3 regions of the Streptomyces sp. NPDC050164 genome follow, and region 3 is predicted to be linked to each of the others. Evidence: riboswitches for the same ligand, from Rfam matches in the RefSeq annotation. Region 3 holds a riboswitch; each other region holds the start of a gene.

Region 1 (7,883 bases), on a different contig from region 3:
GGTCGTCGAGGAGGAGGTCCCGGCGCGCGCCCTGATGGCCGCCTACCGGCTGCCGCACGACGGCACGCGCGCGTGCGACGCGGCCGACCTGGCCCTCACCGTCCTCGGGGGCGGCGAGTCCTCCCGCCTGTACAACCGCCTCGTGCGGCGGGACCGTACGGCCGTGGCGGCCGGCTTCGGCCTGCTGCGGCTGGCCGGGGCGCCCTCCCTGGGGTGGCTGGACGTGAAGACGTCCGGTGACGTGGAGGTCCCGGTCATCGAGTCCGCCATCGACGAGGAGCTCGCCCGGTTCGCCGAGGAGGGCCCCACGGCCGAGGAGATGGAGCGCGCCCAGGCCCAGCTGGAGCGCGAGTGGCTGGACCGGCTCGGCACGGTCGCCGGCCGCGCCGACGAACTGTGCCGGTACGCCGTCCTGTTCGGCGACCCGCAGCTCGCCCTGACCGCCGTGCAGCGCGTGCTGGACGTGACGGCCGAGGAGGTCCAGGAGGTCGCCAAGGCCCGCCTGCGGCCCGACAACCGCGCGGTGCTCGTCTACGAGCCGACCGCCCCGGCCGACCCCGAGGCCGAGGCCGCGGAAGGCACCGAAGACCCGGAATCCGCGGCGACCGTGGAAGCCACCGACGAGAACGAGGAGGTGGCGAAGTGACCGAGCTCGCCACGATGCAGTTCCACTCCCAGCCGCACGGGGGCGAGCCGAAGCCCTGGGCCTTCCCGGCCCCCGCGCGCGGCACGCTCGGCAACGGCCTGACGGTGCTGCGCTGCCACCGCCCCGGCCAGCAGGTCGTCGCCGTGGAGGTGCTGCTGGACGCGCCCCTGGACGCCGAGCCGGCCGGCCTCGACGGCGTGGCCACGATCATGGCCCGGGCCTTCTCCGAGGGCACCGACAAGCACTCCGCCGAGGAGTTCGCCGCCGAGCTGGAGCGCGCCGGCGCCACCCTCGACGCACACGCCGACCACCCCGGCGTCCGGCTCAGCCTGGAGGTGCCGGCCTCCAGGCTCGCCAAGGGGCTCGGGCTGATCGCCGATGCCCTCCGCGCGCCCGCGTTCGCCGACAGCGAGGTCGAGCGGCTGGTCCGCAACCGCCTCGACGAGATCCCGCACGAGCTGGCCAACCCCGGCCGCCGTGCCGCCAAGGAGCTCTCCAAGGAGCTGTTCCCGAAGGGCTCGCGCATGTCGCGGCCCCGCCAGGGCACCGAGGAGACGGTCGCCGCGATCGACTCCGGCGCCGTGCGCGCCTTCTTCGAGAGGCACGTCAGGCCCGCCACGGCCACCGTCGTGGTCGTCGGCGATCTCACCGGCATCGACCTCGACGACCTGCTCGGCGACACGCTGGGCTCCTGGACCGGCTCCGTGGCCGAGCCGCGCCCGGTGCCGCCGGTGACCGCCGACGACACGGGCCGGGTCGTCATCGTGGACCGCCCCGGCGCCGTCCAGACGCAGCTGCTGATCGGCCGGATCGGCCCGGACCGGCACGACCGCGTGTGGCCCGCGCAGGTGCTCGGCACGTACTGCCTCGGCGGCACCCTCACCTCCCGCCTGGACCGCGTGCTGCGCGAGGAGAAGGGCTACACCTATGGGGTGCGGGCCTTCGGCCAGGTCCTGAGGTCCGCCCCGGACGGGACCGGTGCCGCGATGCTCGCCATCAGCGGCTCCGTGGACACCCCCAACACCGGCCCGGCCCTCCAGGACCTCTGGACGGTGCTGCGCACCCTCGCCGCCGACGGACTGACCGACGCCGAGCGGGACGTCGCCGTGCAGAACCTGGTCGGCGTCGCGCCGCTGAAGTACGAGACCGCGGCGGCCGTCGCGAGCACGCTGGCCGACCAGGTCGAGCAGCACCTGCCCGACGACTACCAGGCCACGCTGTACCGGCAGCTCGCCGCGACCGGCACCGTGGAGGCCACCGCGGCGGCCGTCAGCGCCTTCCCGGTGGACCGGCTCGTGACCGTCCTCGTCGGCGACGCGGCGCAGATCAAGGGCCCGGTCGAGGCCCTGGGGATCGGCGAAGTCTCGGTCGTCACCGCCGAGTAGGAGCACGCGGCGCAGGGGCCCTGGTTGTCTTCTAAGGCACCAGGGCTCCTTTATGCCCGAATTGATGCGGAGGTTGCCTGTCTGCCCTGTGGGATGCGCTACAAAAACGGGGATCCGTTTGGGAATTGAAAGTGGCCCCGCTTAGGTTCGTCCGGGCTGTTCGTCAGGCAGTGCGCCGCACCCGCGGCACCGGACAGTCATCGCCGAGTCCCCGTACGGCGCGAGCCAGGGGAGCCGGGGACCCAACCGCAGTCCCTGGGGTGAATCGGACGCCCGCGCGAGCCGCGAGGGGGTCCGTAGGAGACCTTCCTGCTCCGAACCCGTCAGCTAACCCGGTAGGCGAGAAGGAAGGAAAGGACCAGCCACTCCATGGCGTTCACCCGCGCCACCGGGAAGCATCGTCGTCCCAGCCGGATGCAGCGCGGCACCGCCCGCGCGGCGGGCGTCGCGGCCCTCGCCACCACCGGTGTCATCGGCACCGTGGCCGCCCCGGCCTTCGCCACCGAGCCCGCCGTCGAGCAGACCGGCCTCACCCCAGTCGTCACCATGGGCGACAGCGTGGCCCAGCAGGTAGACGCTCAGGCCGTCGCCCAGAAGCAGGCCGCCGAGGAGGCCGCCGCCAAGAAGAAGGCCGAGGAGGCCGCCCGCAAGCGGGCCGCCGAGGCGGCCAAGGAGGCCAAGGAGGCAGCGGAGAAGGCCCGTGAGGCCAAGGAGCGCGCCGCCCGCGAGGCCGAGCGCAAGCGCCTCAACACCTTCGTGCCCCCGATCTCCGGCTCGTACGTCTCCACCGGCTACAAGTCCGGCGGCGCCGTCTGGTCCTCCGGCAGCCACACCGGCGTCGACTTCCACGCCGCCAGCGGCACCGCCGTCCACGCCGTCGGCATGGGCACGGTCGTCGAGGCCGGCTGGGGCGGTGCCTACGGCAACCAGGTCGTGATCAAGATGAACGACGGCACGTACACCCAGTACGGCCACCTGTCGTCCATCGGCGTCTCGGTGGGCCAGCAGGTCACTCCCGGCCAGCAGATCGGCCTGTCCGGCGCGACCGGCAACGTCACCGGCGCGCACCTGCACTTCGAGGCCCGTACGAGCCCCGAGTACGGCTCCGACATCGACCCCGTCGCCTACCTCCGCTCGCACGGCGTGAACGTCTGACGGCGTACCACTTCGCATCCCGAGGCCCCGGCTCCCCGAGCCGGGGCTTTCGGCGTTCGTGACGCCCGGCTGTCCAAAAAATATCCATGGATTCCGGTCCGCCGTCGGAAATTCCGGCTCATTGCAATAGAGTCACGGAACACGCGTCACTCGTCGACGTTTCACGGGGATTAAACGGAGGTCGGTCATGCGCATTCCCGCGCACTCGGTGTGCACGGCCATCCGGGACGACATCGTCGCGGGTGTCTACGAGCGGGGCAGCCGGCTGACCGAGGAACTCCTCGCCCGCCGCTACGGCGTCTCGCGCGTCCCCGTCCGGGAGGCCCTGCGCACTCTGGAGGCCGAGGGCTTCGTGGTGACCCGGCGGCACGCGGGCGCGTGCGTCGCCGAACCGACCGAGCAGGAGGCCGCCGACCTGCTGGAGATGCGGATGCTGCTGGAGCCGCTCGGCGCCGCCCGCGCCGCCCAGCGCCGCACCGAGGCCCATCTGAAGGTCCTGCGCGGCCTGGTCAGGCTCGGCCAGGAGCGGGCCCGCCGGGGCAACAGCGACGACCTGCGCTCTCTGGGCGGTTGGTTCCACGAGACGCTCGCGCAGGCCTCCGGCAGCCCCGCGCTGACCTCGATGCTCACCCAGCTCCGCCACAAGATCGCCTGGATGTACACCGTCGAGGCGCCGGCCGGTCCTGTGGAGTCCTGGACCGAGCACGGCGCGATCGTGGACGCGGTGGCGCGTGGTGACAGCGAGCGGGCGCGGGCGGTCACGGCGCTGCACGCCGAGCGCGCGACGGCCGCGCACCGGCTGCGTTTCGGCTCCGCCGGGGAGCGGGCCGAGCGTGTGAGGAACTCGCAACATCCCGTAAACACGGCGAGCCCGCGGCATTAACACGCGAGCCGTATACAAAGACCAGGTAATTCGCGGGGGATTATTTCTGCTGCCCGTGAACGGGAATTAAACGACCCGCGACCGGAAATGGCGAAGGGCTCGCCCGGTGAATTCGGACGAGCCCTTCAGGGTGCACCGGATCGGAGTGCACCGGATCAGGTGCGAAAGAATGCTCAGACGGTCTCGGGCAGTTCCTCGAGACCCGCGGAGACCAGCTTCGCCAGCCGGTCCAGGGCGGCGTCCGCGCCCTCGGCGTCGGAGGCGAGGACGATCTCCTCGCCGCCCTGGGCACCGAGGCCGAGGACGGCCAGCATGGAGGCCGCGTTGACGGGGTTGCCGTCTGCCTTGGCGATCGTCACCGGGACGCCTGCGGCCGTGGCGGCTCGGACGAAGATGGAGGCGGGGCGGGCGTGAAGGCCCTCGGCCCAGCCGACGTTGACGCGGCGCTCAGCCATGTGTTGCTGCCCTTCGGTTTTCAGGGTTGTCTAGACCAGTTTCCCATATCGTGAAGCTGCGCCGGAGCGGTCCTGACGTCCCGCCCCGGGGCGTCAGTCGGATCGCGGCCTCGACCCGACTGACGCCCTCCACAGACTGCCTCGCGCCGTTGTCGGACGCTAGGGCCTGTCGTTTGGGTCACGCCGCAGACGCGGGGTCCGAGCAGAACAGTCGCTTCCCTGCGACCTGATCCAAATGACAGACCCTAGCCGTACTCTGGGGCCCATGCAGACCTCGCCGGACCGGCACGAGTATCCCGCCCACTGGGAAGCCGACGTGGTGCTGCGCGACGGGGGTACCGCGCGCATCCGGCCCATCACCGTTGATGACGCCGAGCGCCTGGTCAGCTTCTACGAGCAGGTCTCCGACGAGTCGAAGTACTACCGCTTCTTCGCGCCGTACCCTCGCCTGTCCGCCAAGGACGTCCACCGCTTCACGCACCACGACTTTGTGGACCGGGTGGGACTCGCGGCCACGGTGGGCGGCGAGTTCATCGCCACCGTACGCTACGACCGGATCGGCGCGGACGGAACGCCCGCGTCCGCACCTGCCGACGAGGCCGAGGTCGCTTTCTTGGTGCAGGACGCCCACCAGGGCCGTGGCGTCGCCTCCGCTCTCCTGGAACACATCGCCGCCGTCGCCCGCGAGCGCGGCATCCGCCGTTTCGCCGCCGAGGTGCTGCCCGCCAACAGCAAGATGATCAAGGTGTTCACGGACGCCGGGTACACCCAGAAGCGCAGCTTCGAGGACGGCGTCGTCCGTCTGGAGTTCGACCTCGAACCCACCGACCGCTCCCTCGCCGTGCAGTACGCGCGCGAGCACCGTGCCGAGGCGCGGTCCGTGCAGCGGCTGCTCGCGCCCGGCTCGGTCGCCGTCATCGGCGCCGGGCGCTCGCCGGGCGGCGTGGGCCGAAGCGTCCTCGGCAACATCCGCGACGCCGGGTTCACCGGCCGCCTCCACGCCGTGAACAAGGCACTCCCCGAGGGACAGAAGGAGCTCGACGGGGTGCCCGCCCACCGCTCGGTGCGGGACATCGACGGCCCCGTAGACCTCGCGGTCGTCGCCGTGCCGGCCGCACACGTCCCCGAGGTCGTCACCGAGTGCGGCGAACACGGCGTGCAGGGGCTGGTCGTGGTCTCGGCCGGATACGCCGAGAGCGGCACCGAGGGACGCGAACGCCAGCGCGCCCTCGTGCGGCAGGCGCGCACATACGGCATGCGGATCATCGGGCCGAACGCCTTCGGCATCATCAACACCTCCCCGCGGGTACGGCTCAACGCCTCCCTCGCCCCCGAGACGCCGCGCCCAGGCCGGATCGGCCTGTTCGCCCAGTCCGGCGCCATCGGCATCGCCCTGCTGTCCCGGCTGCACCGGCGCGGCGGCGGCGTCACGGGCGTGACCGGCGTCTCCACCTTCGTCTCCTCCGGCAACCGGGCCGACGTCTCCGGCAACGACGTCCTCCAGTACTGGTACGAGGACCCCGACACCGACGTCGTCCTCATGTACCTGGAGTCCATCGGCAACCCCCGCAAGTTCACCCGCCTCGCCCGCCGCACCGCCGCCGCGAAGCCGCTGGTCGTGGTCCAGGGCGCCCGGCACGCAGCGGCTCCCCAGGGGCATGCCGTACGGGCGACCCGGCTGCCGCACGCGACCGTCTCGGCGCTGCTGAGGCAGGCCGGCGTCATCCGGGTCGACACCATCACCGAGCTGGTGGACGCCGGGCTGCTCCTCGCCCGCCAGCCGCTGCCGGCCGGGCCCCGGGTGGCGATCCTCGGCAACTCCGAGTCGCTCGGCCTGCTCACGTACGACGCGTGTCTCGCCGAGGGGCTGCGACCGCACCCCCCGCAGGACCTGACCACGGCGGCCTCCGCCGCGGACTTCCACACGGCCCTGTCGCGGGCGCTGGCCGACGACCGGTGCGACGCGGTGATCGTCACCGCCATACCGGCGGTGGGGGAGGGCTCGGTCGCGGACGCGGCTCTCGCCGACGCGCTGCGCTCCGCGGCTGCCGCCGCCCCGGCCAAGCCGGTCCTGGTGGTGCACGTGGAGCTGGGCGGCCTGGCAGAGGCCCTCTCGGCGGCGGCGAGCACGGCACCGCAGGCCGACGCGGACAACGGGCCACAAACCCGCCCCGACAGCCCTCAGGTCACCCCCCGCCCGACGCCTCCCGGGGAACCCTCTGAGGACTCCCACCTCATTCCCGCCTACCCCGCCGCCGAACGCGCCGTCCGTGCCCTGGCGCAGGCCGTCACCTACGCGCAGTGGCGGCGCGACGCCGCCGACCCCGGCAAGGTGCCCGAGTACGAGGACATCGACCAGAAGGGCGCCGCCGCGCTGATCGACGGGCTCCTCGCGCGCGGGCAGGGACTCACGCTCGGCACGGAGGAGACCTGCGACCTGCTCGGCCACTACGGCATCCACGTCCACCGCGCCCTGCCCGCCCCGACCCCCGACGCCGCCGCCGAGGCCGCCCGCACCCTCGGCTACCCCGTCGCCCTCAAGGCCACCGCCCCGCACCTGCGGCACCGCGCCGACCTGGGCGGCGTACGCCTCGACCTCGCGGACGAGGACCAACTGCGGCGGTCGTACACCGAGTTGACCGAGCTGTTCGGAGCGCCCGAGGAGCTGCGCCCCGTCGTGCAGCGGATGGCGCCGCGCGGCGTGGACGTCGTCGTACGGGCCGTCATCGATCCCGCGGCCGGAGCCGTGCTCTCCTTCGGGCTCGCCGGGGCCGCCTCGCAGTTGCTCGGGGACACGGCCCACCGGCTGATCCCCGTCACCGACAAGGAGGCGACCTCGCTGGTGCGCTCGATCCGCACCGCCCCCCTGCTGTTCGGCTGGCGCGGCTCCGCACCGGCCGACACCCGCGCCCTTGAGGAGTTGCTGCTGCGGGTGTCCCGGCTGGTCGACGACCACCCCGAGGTCGTCGCGGTCACCCTGGAGCCGGTCGTCGTCGCCTCGCACGGCCTGAGCGTCCTGGGCGCCTCCGTCCGCCTCGCGCCGCCGCCCGCCCGCGACGACCTCGGCCCGCGGACGCTCCCCGCGTACTGACAGGGGGCGAGCGGTGCCTCGCAGTCAGTCGTCCCCCGTAGGATGGGCGTCATGGCCAAGACCAGTACGACGACCCAGGGGCTGCGGGCGGCGATCGAGCGCAGCGGCTACTACCCGGCCCTCGTGGCCGAGGCGGTGGAGGCCGCCGTGGGCGGCGAGCCCATCCGGTCGTACCTGGTCCATCAGGAGACGACGTTCGACCAGAACGAGGTGCGGCGGCACGTGACGGTGCTCGTCCTCACCGACCACCGCTTCATCGTCAGCCACA
Region 2 (7,883 bases), on a different contig from region 3:
CTACCGCTGCCACAAAACCGGCTGGCTCACGTTCGCGCAGACACAGCACGCCGCGCACGACTGGATCCGTAAGAACATCTCCGACGACAAGCCGCTGATGCTCTCCGAGTTCGGCACCGCCGCGGACTCGGCCCGCCCGCAGCGGCAGGCCGAGTGGTACGCGCAGGTGCCCGGCGTGCTGAAGGGCCTCAAGGGCGTCAAGGCCGCCCTCCAGTGGAACTACCGCGACCCCGGACCGCACTGCAACCTGGCCCTGGCGAACGACGCGGCCTGGGACAGCCTGCGCAAGGCGGTCGCCGACCCGTACTTCAACCAGCCGCTCAAGTAACTCGGGCAGGGATCAGCCCGCGAACTCGGGCCCGCGCACCACCGCGCGGGCCCGCCGGTACCACCGCCACGCGATCGTCTTCGGCCCGTCCCGGTACGGCGCGACCCGCGCGCCCGCACCCGCCAGCCAGCCCTCGACGTCGGCGACGGTGTGGGTACGCCGGACGATGAGCCGGGCGAGGCGGTAGCGCTCGTCGCGGTCGGAGCTGAGCGCGTGCCGTACGGCGGTCGCCGTCTCGTAGCCGGCCCGGGCCGACATCGCCCGCACACGCGGGCTGTTGTAACCGTGCGGATAGGCGAGATGGCGGACCTCGTGCCCGAGGGCGTCCTCCAGCACGGCCTTCGACGAGCGCAGTTCGTACGCCAGGTCCTTGCCGGACAGGGTGTCGAGCTGCGCGTGCGTGACCGTGTGGCTGCCGATCTCCATGCCGTAACGTTCCAGCTCCGCCGCCCGGTCCAGGGTCATCATCGGCGCGGGCGGCAGCAGACTGCGGCCGCCCGGGGCGATGGCGCCGGTGGTGAGATAGGCGGTGGCGGGCAGCGCCCGCTCGGCCAGCGCCTCGGCGGTGGGGCCGGGCAGATCGGCGAAGCCGTCGTCGAAGGTGAGCAGCACGGGGCGGGGCGGCAACGGTGCGCGCCCGGCCAGATGATCGGCGATCGTGCTGATCGTGACGGGCGTACGGCCGCTGCGGACCACGGCGTCGAGATGCGCGGCGAACTGCTTCGGCGTGACCGTGAACTCGGCGATCCAGCTGGGCGGATCGTCCATCACGGAGTGGTACAGGAAGACCGGGATGGCCGGGGAGCGGACCGGACCCGGGGGCGATATCGGCCCCTCACCGTCCCGCGTACCCCGCTCCGCCCGGCCTCTGCCGTCCCCCTGCCCCTCACCACGCGTACGTGCAGACGTCCTCATCTCGCCCCCTCAACACGCGCGCGCAGCGCCCGCCGCGCACGCAGATAGCCGACGGGCCCGTAGACCATCCCCCTGCGCTGCAACCGCGACAGCCGCCGCGGCCACGGATGCGTCCGCACGTCGTGGTCGCCCGGCGCCCCGCCGCCCTCCGTCTCGCGCACGGCGGTCAGCGTGCGGGCGTGGGCGAGGCCCCGGGGCAGCCGCGCGAGGAACGCCGGCAGCAGCGCGGGGCGGTTCACGAGCACCGCGGTGAGATAGGCGGTGAGTCCTGCGCCGTAGCCGTACGCCTGGGTCTCCAGGTCCCGCCAGGTCTCCCGGTGGTGGTGCCACACCAGGGCGTACGGGGTGTAGCGCAGCCGGTGGCCCTCGGCGAGGACGCGGACGAAGCCGTAGAGGTCGTCGCCGCCCCGGGCGGCCGTGCCGGCACCGGTGGCCGGGTCGAAACCGCCGACGGACCGCAGGGCGGCCGTCCGGAAGGCCATGTTGGCACCGGAGCCGAACCGCCCCGCCGTGAACGGGAACAGCGGTTCGTCTCCCGGCGGACGCGCCGGGTCGTACGTCCTTGGAGTGAAGCCTTTCGCGAAGCCGCCGTGGCTCTCCAGCAGCACCTGGGCCGGGGTGGTCAGCCGCGCGGGCAGGATCAGCCCGGTGCTGCACCCGAGTCCCGGGTCGGCGGCGAAGGGCGCGGTCAGCTCGCTCAGCCAGCGCGGGTCGGCGACCACGTCGTCGTCGGTGAAGGCGACCACCTCGCCCCGCACGGCCGCGAGCCCCGTGTTGTGCGCGACCGCGAGGCCGGGCACCGCCTCGCAGACGTACCGCACGCGCTCGGCGTACTTCCGCTCGACCAACTCCCGCGTCTCGCTCGTCACGGGAGCGTTGTCCACGACGACGATCTCGAACCGCGGATGGTCCTGTTCCAGCAGCGAGTCCAGCGCCCGGGCCAGCTGTCCGGCACGCTCCCGGGTGGCGATGACGACACTCGTGTACGGCGGTTCACCGGCTGCTCCGGGTCCACGAGCCTGCGCGGGCCCCGGCGCACACTCCGCCCGCGCCCGCGCCGCGAGCACGGACTTCGCATCCGCCCCCTCCGGCACCCGCCCGAGCAGCGTCCCCACGGGCCGCCCACCCTGTCTGACCAGCACGAACACCTCGCCGTGCGTCACCGGCGGACTCCCCGGGCCCGGTCTGAGCACCGCCTCGTCACCGTCGAGGTCCAACTCGGCGACCTGCACCGCCCCGATGTCCAGGAACCGCCGTATCTCCTCCTGCGCACGTGCCGAACGGGTCATGCGCCCTCCCCCCTCGTCGTCAGGTACGGCGCAGCCGAGCCGCGCCCTTCAGGGTCCGCGTGGCCAGCGACGCGAGCCGTGGCCTGCCGCGGACGAAGCTGTGCGCGCGGCGCGCCGGCTCGCGGCTCAGCCAGTGCAGTGCCGCGCCCACTCCCGGACGCGTCACCGCACCCTCGTACACGGGCAGTTCGCCCGTCTTCAGCGCGTCCTTGTACTCGGCCGCGCCCCGCCCCAGGTCGAGCATGCCGATGCCCTCGGCGGCCGCCGCCTCGGCCATGCGCAGGTGCAGCACCAGACCCGGTGAGTACTTCGCGAATTCCGGGTCGTAGGCCGGGAACCAGCAGGCCAGGACCGAGGCGGAGCGCAGCCCGAAGTGCGCGGCCAGCGGCCGCTGCCCGGCGTACAGCACGGACAGCGTGCCGCTGCACTCCGGCGCCCGGGTCTGGGCCAGCCGCCCCACGAGCCGGGTGATCCACTCCCGGGCGAACCGGTCACGGCGGCCCGTCCTGCGGTACTGCGCCGACTTCCACTCCATCAGCGTGCGCAGCGCGGCCGGATCGCGCTCGTCGAAGACGAACCGCAGCTCGCCGACCTGCCGGCCCAGCCTGCGCTCCTTGGCCAGGGTGGTCTTCAGGAACTTCGGCGACTGGGCGCGCAGCACCGACTCGTACGTCTCGTAACCCTTCTCCACGTCGATGACGTAGGTGGCGTGCTCCTCGGCCGCGTACCGGACGAACAGCCGCTGCTCGGCCTCGAGGTTGTCGAAGGCGAAGCTCGACAGCGCGCAGGCCCGCAGCAGTTCACCCGTGTCCGGATCGAGTCCGGGCCGCAGGATCGCGCCCTGCGCGTCCGAGACGCCGAGCCCGATCGCCCGGCCCTGCCCCAACGGGCCCCGCTCATGGGGCAGGAAGCCGCCCGGCTCCAGCCCCTCGTACACCACCGCGACCCGCGCCTGCGGCCTCACCAGGCCGACGGCTTCGGTGAACTCCGGTTCCATGAAGGGGTTGCGCGGTGTCTCCGACGCCGCGCGCAGCGCGCGCCAGCGCTCCTTCTCCCCCTCGCCGAGCTCCCCGGGCCGAGCCACACGTATGCGCCCACTGCTCAACCTGACCCCCCGATCAAGTCCCCCCTGGACACTTGGAAGGTACCGCCCGAGACGGCCCCACGGGTAGGTAGCGGACCATGTTGTTGCCAACTGGTGCAGAGGCCTTCAACCGGGCAATCGGCGTCCGCCGCACGGTGAAACGAAAGGGCGCGCTGTCCGTATTCTCTGATCATGGCCGCACCCATCGCATATTCACTCATCGCCACCGACCTGGACGGGACGCTGCTGCGCGGCGACGACACCCTGTCCGACCGGTCCCTCGCCGCGCTCGCGCGGGTGGCGGACGCCGGTGCCCAGCACCTCGTGGTGACGGGCCGGCCGGCGCCGAGAGTGCGGCCGCTCCTGGACGACCTCGGCTGTACGGGGCTCGCGGTGTGCGGGCAGGGCGCGCAGGTGTACGACGCCGGCGCGGACCGGCTGCTGTGGTCCATCACCCTGGACCGGGAGCTGGCCGAGACCGCCCTCGGCAAGATCGAGGCCGAGGTGGGGCAGGTGTACGCCGCGGTCGACCAGGACGGGGTCGACGGGCTCACGCTCATCGAGCCTGGCTATCTCATGCCGCACCCGACCCTGCCCGCCGTGCGGGTCGACCGGCGCGACGAGCTGTGGGGCGAGCCCATCAGCAAGGTGCTGCTGCGCCACCCCTACCTGAGCGACGACGAGTTGGCGGCGACGGCCCGCTCGGTGGTCGGGTCGCTGGCGACGGTGACGATGTCGGGGCCCGGCACGGTCGAGCTCCAGCCGTGCGGCGTCACCAAGGCGACGGGCCTGGCGCTGGCCGCCGAGCACCTGGGGCTGCGGCCGGCGGACACCGTCGCCTTCGGCGACATGCCCAACGACATCCCGATGTTCGACTGGTCCGCCCACGGCGTGGCGATGGCCAACGCCCATCCCGAACTCAAGGCCGTGGCCGACGAGGTCACCCTGTCGAACGAGGACGACGGCATCGCCGTCGTCCTCGAACGACTGCTGGGCGGGACGGCTCAGACGGCTCAGTACGGGCCGTTGACGTTGTCGATCGAGCCGTAGCGGTCGGCCGCGTAGTTGCAGGCAGCGGTGATGTTGGCGACCGGGTCGTACGGGTCCCACGACGTGCCGTCCACGTGGTAGGCCTGGAAGGTCGGGTCGATGGTCTGGAGGAGGCCCTTGGACGGGGTGCCCTTGGCGGCGTTCGAGTCCCAGTTGTTGATCGCCTGGGGGTTGCCGGACGACTCGCGCATGATGTTGCGGTAGATGCCGTCGTACGAGCCCGGAATCCCCTTCTGCGCCATGATGTCCAGCGCCTCGCGGATCCAGCCGTCCAGGTTGTTGGCGTAGGTCTTCGCGGAGGCCTGGGTGGCCTCGGCGACGCCGCCGGCGGGCTTCGCGGCCGGCTTGGCGGGGGCGGAGGACTTGGTCGCCGTCTTCTTCGCGGCGTCCGCCTTGGCCGTCTTCACCTTCAGCTTCAGACCCGGGTGGATCAGCTGCGGCTTGTCGCCGACGGCGGCGCGGTTGTCCTTGTAGAGCTGCTTCCAGCCGCCCGATACGTCGTACTTGTCCGCGATGCGGTAGAGCGTGTCGCCCTTGGACACCGTATACGTGAGGGACTTGGCGGGCTGGGCCGCCTGCGGCACGGACTGTGCGGCGGCGGGCGCGCTCTGGGCCGGCTGGGCGGCGCTGGCGTGCGTCGCGCCGAGGAGCGGGAGGGTGAGTGCCGCTCCGCCGGTGCCTGCGGCTACGACACGACGGGTGAGCGGATTGGTTCTGGGGCGGCGGTGCTTGCCTCGGGGCATGGGGATGTTCCTCTCCGGCGCCTGCGAGGTGAGCTGTCGGGTTCGGGCCGGGAGGTGCCCGGCCGCCCACGGCACTGTGTGCCGTACGCGGCTTCACCCCGAGCCGTTCCGCTGCGCGGACCGGCGACTTACCTGGGTCCCCCGCTCCTGCCCTGCGTGAGTGAGTGGGTTTGTGGGGAGTCCGGGCGGTGGCAGGATTCGGCGTCCGCCGGACAGGCCCGGAACGTATGCGAGAGCACATGTCGGGAACAAGCACCGGAGTCACACATTGCGCCGGTCGACCTTGGTCAGGGGCATATGAGCCGCTTGATCCTTTGCGAGAGCCAAGGCTCAACTGGCGTTCGGCGGAAGGAGGTACGGGCCGGTGTCGGAGTGGGGCGTCACGGGGGATAACGTGATTCAACTCACTGATCACGAGTCCATGGGGCAATTTCCACCAACGGGAATTCAGTTACTCAACGCGGCAAATCATGCATAGCCCACTATCTCCTGGTAAGTCGATAAATGTCTGTTCTTATGAGCCGATCGAAAACATTGCGGTCGTGATCGGATACCACCCGGCCTGTAACCATGGGCGCTGGTGGTGATCGAAACGTGACCGGATACGCTGACTCGAGTGATGGCAGCGACCTATCGACAAACCGCGTAATCACCGGCAGACACCAGCAGACAGGAGACCCCTCGTGACCGACGTCGGGCCGTTCGGGCTGAGCGTGCGGGACCAGGCTCTGGAAGCCGATGTCCAGGCCGGGTTGGCGGCTGTCGAGGAAGGCTTGCTCGAGGCCACCAAGAGTGAGGTGCCCTTCATCACGGAGGCCGCCCAGCACCTGGTCCGGGCCGGCGGCAAGCGGTTCCGTCCGCTGCTCGTGATGCTCTCCGCCCAGTTCGGCGACCGGCACGCGCCCGGGATCGTGCCGTCGGCCGTCGTCGTGGAGCTGACCCACCTCGCCACGCTGTACCACGACGACGTGATGGACGAGGCCGCCGTGCGCCGCGGGGTGGCGAGCGCGAACGCCCGCTGGGGCAACTCCGTCGCGGTCCTCACCGGCGACTTCCTCTTCGCCCGCGCCTCGCACATCCTGGCCGACCTCGGCCCGGAGGCGGTGCGGGTGCAGGCCGAGGCGTTCGAACGGCTGGTGACCGGGCAGATCCTGGAGACGGCCGGACCGCAGGACGGCCGCGACCCGGTCGAGCACTACCTGGACGTGCTGGGCGGCAAGACCGGCTCGCTGGTGGCGGTGTCGTGCCGGTTCGGCGCGATGATGTCCGGCGCCGACGAGACGGTCGTGGACGTGCTGACCCAGTACGGCGAGCGGCTCGGCGTCGCCTTCCAGCTCGCGGACGACGTCCTGGACATCGCCTCCGACTCCCACGAGTCCGGCAAGACCCCCGGCACCGACCTGCGCGAGGGCATCCCCACACTGCCGGTGCTGCGGCTGCGCGAGCGGGCCGCCCGGCTCGGGCTCGCGGACGACATCGCCCTGTGCGAGCTGCTGGACTCCGACCTCACCGACGACGACCGGCACGCCGAGGCCCTGCGCCTGCTGCGCGCCCACCCGGCGCTGGAACAGGCCCGCCAGGACACCATCCGCTACGCCCAGGCCGCCCGCTCGGCGCTCGCGCCGCTGCCCGAGTGCACCGCGAAGACGGCGCTGGTGGAGCTGTCCGACGCGGTGGTGCACCGGGCCGGCTAGCGCCTCTTCCCCGTACGACCCCTACGGGTCGGGGGAGAAGTCGCCCTCTCGTGTCATACCGCAGCAGTACGTGGAGTTGAGCCCGGGGTCTGACGTATCTCCCTGGCCGATTTGGTCAGATGGACACCACGGAAAACACCACTCCTCACCACTTCGGGTGAGAATGGCGGCTCAGGGACGAGTGCGTGGACGACACGGACAGCCGCCGCCGACCACGGAGGTAGGGCACACATGGCACCGTACGCATCCGACGACAGCACGACCGGCGGGGAGGTCGACGAGCAGCGCTCCGGGCGGCGCAAAGCCGCGCGGTACGTCGTCCCGGTCACGGTGATGGGGGTGGCGGCCGCGACGATCGGGCTGGTCCCCGCACTCGCCGACTCCGGTGACCCCGACCTCCCGAAGATCACCGCACAGCAGCTCATCGAGAAGATGGCCAAGTCGGACGTCCAGCAGCTGTCCGGCACGGTGAAGATCAGCACGGACCTCGGCCTGCCGGACCTCGGCGGGCTGGAGAGCAGCCTGATGTCCGGTGCCGCGGGCCAGGGCGAGGGCGCCTCCTCCGCCGACCCGACGGCCAAGCTCACGGAACTGGCCTCCGGCACGCACACCCTGCGCGTCGCGGCCGACGGCCCGGACAAGCAGAAGCTGTCGCTGCTGGAGAACGCCGCCGAGTACAGCATCGTCCACAACGGCAAGGACGTCTGGGGCTACGACAGCAAGTCGAACGAGGTCTACCACGGCACCGCCTCCGACAGCCCGGGGCACGAGAAGGAGCAG
Region 3 (7,883 bases):
GTACCGGGCGAGCCCCTCGCGGTCGGAGAACTCCAGGGAGGCCCGCAGCCGCTCCGCGGAGATGTTGGAGGCGGCGATGTACCGCACCTTCCCGGCCTTCACGAGTTCGTCGAGCGCGCCGATGATCTCCTCCACCGGCACGTCGGGCTGGTCGAAGTGCGTGTAGTAGAGGTCGATGTAGTCGGTACCGAGGCGCCGCAGGGAGGCGTCGGCGGCGGCCTTGATGTTGGCGGCGGACAGCCCCTGGTACTCGGGGTGCTGGCTGACCTTCGTGGCGACGACGACGTCCGCGCGGTTGCCCCGGGACGCGAGCCACTTGCCGAGGACGGTCTCGGACTCACCGCCCTGGTTGCCGTCGGCCCAGGCCGAGTAGACGTCGGCGGTGTCGACGAAGTTGCCGCCGGCGGCCGTGTACGCGTCGAGGACGGCGAACGACTGTGCCTCGTCGGCCGTCCAGCCGAATACGTTGCCGCCGAGGGCGAGCGGGAAGACCTCGAGGTCGGAGGAGCCGAGCTTGCGGAGAGAAGTCATGCTATGTGTCAACGACCGTACGGGAACGGCTCATTCCACGGCAGACGCAAAGCTCCCGTAAACACCGCTCCCCGCACGGGATCAGACGTTCAGGCCCTTGCCCCGCAGCCACGCCAGCGGGTCGACCCCGTTGGTGGACCCACCGGTGTGGACCTCGAGGTGCAGGTGCGCCCCGGTGACGTTGCCGGTCGCACCCACGCGGCCGATGACGTCACCCGTGCTGACCTTCTGGCCGACGCTGACGCCGATGGACGACTGGTGCGCGTACCAGATCTCCGTGCCGTCATCGAGGGTCAGGACCGTCTTGTAGCCGTAGGAGCCGTTCCAGCCCGCCTCCGTGATGGTGCCGCTGTGCACCGCCTTGATCGGCGTGCCCGTGGGGGCGGCGAAGTCGAGGCCGGTGTGGTAGCCGGAGGACCAGTAGGCGCCGGCCTGACCGAAGGTCGAGGTGATGGTGTACGCGGAGGTCGGCAGCGTGTACTGCTTGGCGAGGGCGGCGAGCCGCTCGGCCTCGGCCTTCTTCCGGGCCTCCTCCTCCGCCTTCCTCTTGGCTTCGGCGGCCTTGGCCTTGGCTTCCTCCTCCGCCTTGGCGGCGGCCTCCGCGGCCGCCTTCCGGGCGGCTTCCGCGGCGTCCTGCGCGGCCTTGGTCTCGATCTGTTCCTGCTGGTGCTCGGCCTGCGCCATGATCCGGGCGCGCAGCGCCTCACCGGCGCCGGAGGTGCCCTGCTCGGTGTCGGCGGTCACCGTGCCGAGGTCGCTGAGCGGGGTGGCGGAGCCTTCGGGGGTGTCGTCGTCCGCAATGAGGGAACCCACCGAGGGCAGGTCCGAAACGGAGATCGACACCGGCGGCTTGCCGGTCTGGGCGCTGGCCATGCCGCCCGCGCCCACGGCGGCTATGACGCCGACGCCCAGGACGGTGGAGCTGCGGGCGAGTCCGCCGCCGCGCTGCTTGGTGACGCGATGCCGGCCGCGGACGGGACGGATGGACTCCGCGGTGGGGTTCCATTCCTGGAACGGGCCCTCGTCGGTGCGGTGACCGCCGTAGCCGAAGGTTTCGGTGTCGCGCTGGTTCGGCGCGGACGGGGCCGCGGGGGCAGGCCGGTTGGACGCCACGTGGGCGTACTCCTTTCCTTCCTTCTCGCCTACCGGGTTAGCTGACGGGTTCGGAGCAGGAAGGTCTCCTACGCGCGTATATCGGCCGTGCTTCCACGGCGGCATACGCCCGATTCACCCCAAGTGGTGGTTCCCCGGTTCCCTTTCGGGATTCGGCGCGTGCGCACGGAGCCGCCTTCTGTGACGGCTGGGACGACCGCGCTGCGTTATCGAACGTTAATAGACGCGCGGTGGGGATTCCAGCGATTCCTCTTGATCATTAACCTTTTTCGCGCGGACACACCTGCCACGACCGGCGCAAATCGGGCGAGTTGACCGCTATGCAAATGACTCACGAGGTTTGACGGTGTGTCAGTTGTTATGCGCAGCGGTGCGATTCACTCACCAACAGTAATGTCGGGATCGGGAAATACACCGAGGGCCGGAACCCTTTCGGATTCCGGCCCTCGGCCTTCAGTAGCGGGGACAGGATTTGAACCTGCGACCTCTGGGTTATGAGCCCAGCGAGCTACCGAGCTGCTCCACCCCGCGTCGTTGTGACTCCAGTGTACGCCATCCGCGGGACAGCTCGCGCACACCCGGTGCTCAGCGGCCCGGGTTGCCCGCGTGAGTGAGGGTCTCCCAGGCGGTGAACAGGTCGTCGGTGCCGGCGGGCCCGGCACTGCGCAGGTCTCCTGGGTGACGCCGTCCCGGAAGCGCTCCAGGGCGTGGCCGAAGGCCCGGTGGTCGTCGAGAAGAACGGCGATGGCGATGACCGCTTCGGTCGCCACGAGGTCCCAGCCCCCCGTGAAGTCCGGGTCTGTGGCGGCGACTTCCGGGAGATGGGCCGTGCGCAGCATGCCCTCGAAGCGCCGCACCCGCTCGGCGGGCCAGTCCCTGCCGCGCGTGTGCCGCACGATCTTTGCGGCCCTGGCCCAGACCGACCCGGTCGAGCCGGCCTGCACCGCGGTGTTCTCCCCGGTGTGCCGACGCAGCGTGGCCGACCTCCGGGTCGGCGGCCCCGCAGGAGGAGACGAGGAGGGGCGAGCGCGGTGAGCAGGAGCGCTGTCGTACCGGCCCTGGAGGCAGCGCGACCCGGGAGACGGCGCGACCCGGGAGACGGCGCGACCCGGGAGGCGGCGAGGCCGCACGATTTGTTGGGCCGATCGGCCCGCGCTCAGTGCGGCAGGTGGCGGTTCGGGGCCTTGGCCCGCTCCTCGTGCTCCGGGAGGACGACGACCTCCACACCTCCGGCCGCGAGCACGCCGCTGCCGTCGGCCCCCGCCACGAAGGTGTCCGGCTCGCGCCACGCCGTGACCACGCGTCGTACGCCCGCGTCGAGGATCAGCCGGGCGCAGGGTGCGGGGCGGGAGGCCCGGCGGGCGCAGGGCTCCAGGCTGCTGTAGACCGTCGCGCCGGCGAGCCTGGGGTCGGCCGGGCCGGTCTTCGCCAGGGCCACCTCCTCGGCGTGCGCGACCGGGTCGCCGCCCTCGCGGGAGTGGCCGCGGGCCAGCTCCGTGCCGTCGGCCGCGACCACCACAGCGCCGACGCTGAACGCCGTGTCCGAGGGCGGGCACTGTGCCGCCAGTTCGCAGGCGAGGGCCAGCCAGCGGTGGTCGGCGGCGACGGGGAGGGGGCCGGTGCCGGGAGCGGTCGGCTCGTAGCGCATGAGCACCACGTCCTCGATCCGCCGGGTCTCCAGCAGCCGGAGCCGGCCGGACTGGTAGCCGCCGGGTCCGAAGAGGCGGGGCGCCTCGGGGTCGCCCACGAAGAGCGGGGCGAGGACCAGCTGGAGTTCGTCGGCCAGGCCCTGGGTGAGGAGCTGGGTGTGGATCAGGCCGCCGCCCTCGACCATGAGCCGCCGTACGCCCCGGACGTCGTGCAGGTGGGTGAGGAGCCGCCGCCAGTCGAGGTCGGCGCCGAGCGGGACGATGTCGGTGGCATCGGAGGCATCGGTGGCATCGGTGGCATCGGTGGCGAGGCCGAGGGCACGGGCGCGTTCGGCGCCCTTGTCGGTGGTGTAGAGGACCTTCTCGCCGCCGGTGTGCCAGAACCGTGCCGCCGGGTCGAGGTCGCCGGAGCCGCTGACGGTGACCTTGAGGGGGTACTCCGGCCGGCCGGCGGCCGTGCGGGCGGCTCGCCGCTCGGGGGAGTTGACCAGCAGGCGCGGGTTGTCGGCGCGGACGGTGCCGGCGCCGATCAGGATCGCGTCGACGGACGCCCGGACCTCGTCGACCCGGTCGAAGTCGGCCGGGCTGGACAGGAGCAGGCGTTCGGGGCCGGTGTCGTCCAGGTAGCCGTCGAGGGAGACGGCGGCGGACAGCAGGACGTACGGGTGGGGCATCGACGCTCCCGGCTCGTGGAAACTCGTGGCGAACGGCGGACTGACGGGACGGGCTTGGTTCAAGTTTGAAACAAACCTACACTGGCGGCATGACGACTCGCTGGCTCACCCCCGAGGAGCAACGCGCCTGGCGCGCGTACATCGCCGCCTCGCTGCTCCTGGAGGACGCGATCGACCGGCAGCTCCAGCAGGACGCCGGCATGCCGCACCTGTACTACTCCATCCTGTCCGTGCTGTCGGAGTCCCCGGAGCGGCGGCTGCGCATGACCGATCTCGCCGAGCGGCTGAAGATCACGCGCAGCCGGCTGACGTACGCGGTGACGCGGCTGGAGAAGGACGGCATGGTGCGGCGTGAGGCCTGCCGGTACGACAAGCGGGGCAGTATCGCGGCCCTGACCGACGACGGGTCGACCGTACTGGAGCAGGCGGCGCCCGGGCATGTCGAGACCGTGCGGAGCTTCCTGTTCGACCGGCTCAGCGAGGAGCAGGTGGGACAGCTGGAGGAGATCTCCCACGCGATCGCGCAGGGGCTCCAGGAGGAAGGGACGCGGCCGGCGTCGGACGACGTGCCATGGCGACGGAGGTCCTCCACGGCCTGTTCGTGAGCCACGTCACAACGCCCCTCGGCCTCGTTGCTTCAAATTTAAAGCAAGGGTAGGGTTCCGGACGTGGATCTGCTTCAAATCTGAAGCAGCCTGCAAGCCGACGGCTGTGCAGCCGAACAGGAACGGAACCCGGAGGCCCCGCATGCCCGACACCCCCGCTGTCATCGCCACCCCGCGCTCCCGCGTCCGGGTCCCGCTGCGCTTCCACGACGGTTACGAGGTCCACGCCGAAGTCGTCACCTTCCACGGTCTGGCCGACGGCCAGGAGCACGTCGCCGTCGTCCTGGGCAAGCCCGGCGCGGTCCCGCTGGTGCGGCTGCACTCCGAGTGCCTGACCGGGGACGTGTTCGGCTCGGCCCGCTGCGACTGCGGTCCGCAGCTGCGCGAGGCCGTCGAGCGCATAGCCGAGCGCGGCGGCGTGCTCCTCTACCTCCGCCAGGAGGGACGCGGTATCGGCCTCTACAACAAGCTCGACGCGTACGCCCTCCAGGACGAGGGCCTCGACACCTACGAGGCGAACGCGGCCCTGGGACTGCCGGAGGACGCCCGCGACTACACGGCGGCGGCCCAGATGCTCCGGGCCCTGGGCATCGGCGAGCTGGACCTGCTCTCCAACAACCCCGACAAGGCCCTTCAGCTGCGCGACCTGGGCGTGGACGTCCGCGACCGCGTCCCCACGGGCGTCTTCACCACCGCGCACAACGTCCGCTACCTGCGCGCGAAGGTCCTCCAGACCCAGCACACGCTGCCGCTGGCCGCGCTGACGGGGCTCAGCGCGGGCTGAGCCGCCCGGCCCGGCCAGGCGCCGAACGAGGCGGCTTGCCCCTCGGCTCATCGGGTACAGCCTTGAAAGAGGGCGACCTCCGCAGTACCCGGAGCTTATGGAAAGTGACCGTTTCGTGACCGATCTCGGCGGCCCCGGCGACCCCCGGGCAAGGAGACCGGGCGATGGCCCGCAGGCCGTCGCGGCACAGATAGCCGACGCCGTGGAGAGCCTGACGGCGCTGTGGTCGGTCGCGGCCCAGGACGCGTCCCTGCGCCTGTCCCTGCACCAGCTGCGGGCGCTGCGCACCCTGGAGGCGGCGCCCGGCCTGAACCTGACGGCCCTGGCGGACCGGCTGGACATCGGCCTCCCCACGGCCAGCCGCCTCTGCGACCGCCTGGCGGCGGCCGGCCTCCTGGAACGCTCCCCGCACCCGGACACCCGCCGTGAGGTACAGCTGTGGCTCACCACGCACGGGCAGCATGTCCTGGGCGACGTCGCAGGTCGCAGGGCACAGGCCCTGGCCACGGCGCTGGCGGCGATGGAACCGGCGGAACGGGTGGCGTTGAGGCGGGGGCTGCGGGGGTTTCTTGCCGCGCGGGATGCGGAAATCCCGCGTGACGACGAGCCCGACCCGACTGGCGGACCGTAGCGGCGGCAAGTCCGGTCGGTCAGCCCCCCGAGCCATGACGGCTCCCCCCACCGGCGCCGCCGCCACCCAGCACCGCCACACACGTGTCGTCCCCTACCGGACGAGCCGCGCTGCCCGCGTCCCGGAGGACCACCGCGGCCACCGCCGCCGGGTCGCAGCCGAGGAGCACGGCGTCGTCGGGTGGTGTCCAGCGGGCGGGCAGGCCGTCGCTGTGCAGGAGGAGCAGGCTGTCGTCCTGCCACGGCACGCGCTGCACGCTCACGGACGCCGGGACCTGCGCGCCCACGATGCCGGGCTGGGACAGCATCGCCTTCCAGGTGCCGTCGGTGCGCAGGCGGGCGCTGACGTTGCCGATCCCGGCGAAGTGCAACCGCCCGGATCCGAGGTCGAGTTGGGCCACGGCGACGGCCGCGCCCCGGGTACGGCGCAGGACCCGGCCCAGATGCCGCAGTATCTCGGCGGGCGGCCGGTCGGCCACGCCGTGCAGCGCGTCCACGGCGGCCCCGGACGCCTCGGCGGCCTTGGGTCCGTGACCGAGCCCGTCGGCGAGCAGCAGGGTCAGGCGGTCGTCGGAGCACACCCGGCTCCAGGCGTCGCCGGAGTACTCGGCCCGGCCGAGGGGGACGTTGACACCACCGGCGCGCAGACCCCGGGCGGGCGTCCGATGCCGGCCGGCGGGGGGTTCGTGGTCGATGCGGGCCACGGCCACGGTGCCCCGGCCGGGGGCGCTGTGCAGGTCGAAGTCGTTCGCTATGCGCCGGCACGTGCCGAGGCCGGCGCCCAGGGAGGCCGCGGTGGTGTAGCCGTCGCGCATCGCCGCCGCGACGTCCGGGATGCCCGGGCCGTGGTCGAGCGCGACGAGCTGCACGGACAAGCGCCGGGGCTCGGCGGGTGCGCGCTCGACGAGGTTGATGACGACGTACCCGCCGTACGCGTGCCGCACCAGGTTGGTCGCCAGCTCAGTCGCCACGAGGGCCGCGGTCGCGATGCGGTGCGGGCCGAGCCCGGCGCACTCGCCGGCCGCCTCGGCCGCCACCCGGACGTCCCGCACCCGGGTCGAGTCGTCCACCGGCACGTCCCACACCCTGCTCATCACGACCCCGGCCGGGACGGCGGCACGACCGTGGCCCAGGCGGTGACGGTGACGGTCGTCCCCTCACCGGGCCGGCTGTCCACCTCGAACTCGTGGACCAGCCGCCTGGCCCCGCTCAGGCCGAGTCCGAGCCCCCCGCCGCTGGTGTAGCCGTCGGTCATCGCCCGGTCCAGGTCACGGATGCCGGGCCCGGCGTCGACGAAGGCCAGCCGCAGGCCGGGCGACGGCCCGGTGTCCAGCCGGGTGATCTCCGCATGGCCACCGCCGCCGTGGACGAGGGTGTTGCGGGCCAGCTCGCTGGCGGCGGTGACGAGCTTGGTCTGCTGCACCAGCCCGAAACCGAGCTCGGCGGCGGCCTGCCGGACCCGCTGCCGTACCCAGGCCAGGTCGGCGTCCGAGCCGATCGGCAGGCTGGCCGGGGCGGCATGGCGGGAGGCCGGCATCACGGACTCCCCCCGTCCCGGTGCTCATCCGCGGTGAGCAGCTCCATCGCGCGTTCGACGTCCAGGGCCGTACGCAGTCCGGGCAGGGTCAGCCCCAGCTCGACCAGGGTGATCGCGACCGCGGGACGCATCCCGGCCAGCACCGTACGGGCGGCCAGCAGCCTGGCTCCGGCGGCGATCTCGGCGAGGACCCGCCCCAGGAAGGAGTCGACGATGTCCACGCCGGAGATGTCGATGACCACACCGGTCACCCGGGTGTGCGCGATCCGTTCGGTGATGTCCTGCTGGAGCTGCTCGGCCATCCCGTCGTGCAGCTCCCCCTGGAGGGTGACCAGCAGGATGTCGCCCAGCCGGAGGACC

The links. A riboswitch is a leader RNA that binds a small molecule or an ion and turns the genes downstream of it on or off. The one in region 3 is predicted to bind cyclic di-AMP.
Region 1: another riboswitch for cyclic di-AMP. It lies ahead of ACIBNA_RS22745 (M23 family metallopeptidase); the one in region 3 lies ahead of ACIBNA_RS07740 (M23 family metallopeptidase).
Region 2: another riboswitch for cyclic di-AMP. It lies ahead of ACIBNA_RS29605 (transglycosylase SLT domain-containing protein); the one in region 3 lies ahead of ACIBNA_RS07740 (M23 family metallopeptidase).

Annotation. Positions count from the first base shown of each region.
Region 1 covers NZ_JBITJK010000017.1:34,508-42,390, reverse strand. The annotation lists gene ACIBNA_RS22755 (M16 family metallopeptidase) at 1-646, shown strand, start outside; gene ACIBNA_RS22750 (M16 family metallopeptidase) at 643-2,031, shown strand; cyclic di-AMP (ydaO/yuaA leader) riboswitch at 2,223-2,387, shown strand; gene ACIBNA_RS22745 (M23 family metallopeptidase) at 2,401-3,186, shown strand; gene ACIBNA_RS22740 (GntR family transcriptional regulator) at 3,374-4,069, shown strand; gene ACIBNA_RS22735 (HPr family phosphocarrier protein) at 4,243-4,524, opposite strand; gene ACIBNA_RS22730 (GNAT family N-acetyltransferase) at 4,790-7,615, shown strand; gene ACIBNA_RS22725 (DUF5998 family protein) at 7,658-7,883, shown strand, end outside.
Region 2 covers NZ_JBITJK010000027.1:36,380-44,262, reverse strand. The annotation lists gene ACIBNA_RS29630 (glycosyl hydrolase) at 1-328, shown strand, start outside; gene ACIBNA_RS29625 (polysaccharide deacetylase family protein) at 341-1,096, opposite strand; gene ACIBNA_RS29620 (glycosyltransferase) at 1,240-2,532, opposite strand; gene ACIBNA_RS29615 (GNAT family N-acetyltransferase) at 2,552-3,616, opposite strand; gene ACIBNA_RS29610 (HAD family hydrolase) at 3,809-4,666, shown strand; gene ACIBNA_RS29605 (transglycosylase SLT domain-containing protein) at 4,630-5,409, opposite strand; cyclic di-AMP (ydaO/yuaA leader) riboswitch at 5,415-5,590, opposite strand; gene ACIBNA_RS29600 (polyprenyl synthetase family protein) at 6,093-7,103, shown strand; gene ACIBNA_RS29595 (outer membrane lipoprotein carrier protein LolA) at 7,335-7,883, shown strand, end outside.
Region 3 covers NZ_JBITJK010000004.1:3,367-11,249, forward strand. The annotation lists partial or broken gene ACIBNA_RS07735 (aldo/keto reductase) at 1-531, opposite strand, end outside; gene ACIBNA_RS07740 (M23 family metallopeptidase) at 613-1,644, opposite strand; cyclic di-AMP (ydaO/yuaA leader) riboswitch at 1,656-1,812, opposite strand; tRNA gene ACIBNA_RS07745 (tRNA-Met) at 2,102-2,175, opposite strand; gene ACIBNA_RS07750 (hypothetical protein) at 2,473-2,679, shown strand; gene ACIBNA_RS07755 (dihydrofolate reductase family protein) at 2,801-3,967, opposite strand; gene ACIBNA_RS07760 (MarR family winged helix-turn-helix transcriptional regulator) at 4,057-4,572, shown strand; gene ribA (GTP cyclohydrolase II) at 4,715-5,356, shown strand; gene ACIBNA_RS07770 (MarR family winged helix-turn-helix transcriptional regulator) at 5,472-5,987, shown strand; gene ACIBNA_RS07775 (SpoIIE family protein phosphatase) at 6,007-7,080, opposite strand; gene ACIBNA_RS07780 (anti-sigma regulatory factor) at 7,080-7,523, opposite strand; gene ACIBNA_RS07785 (STAS domain-containing protein) at 7,523-7,883, opposite strand, start outside.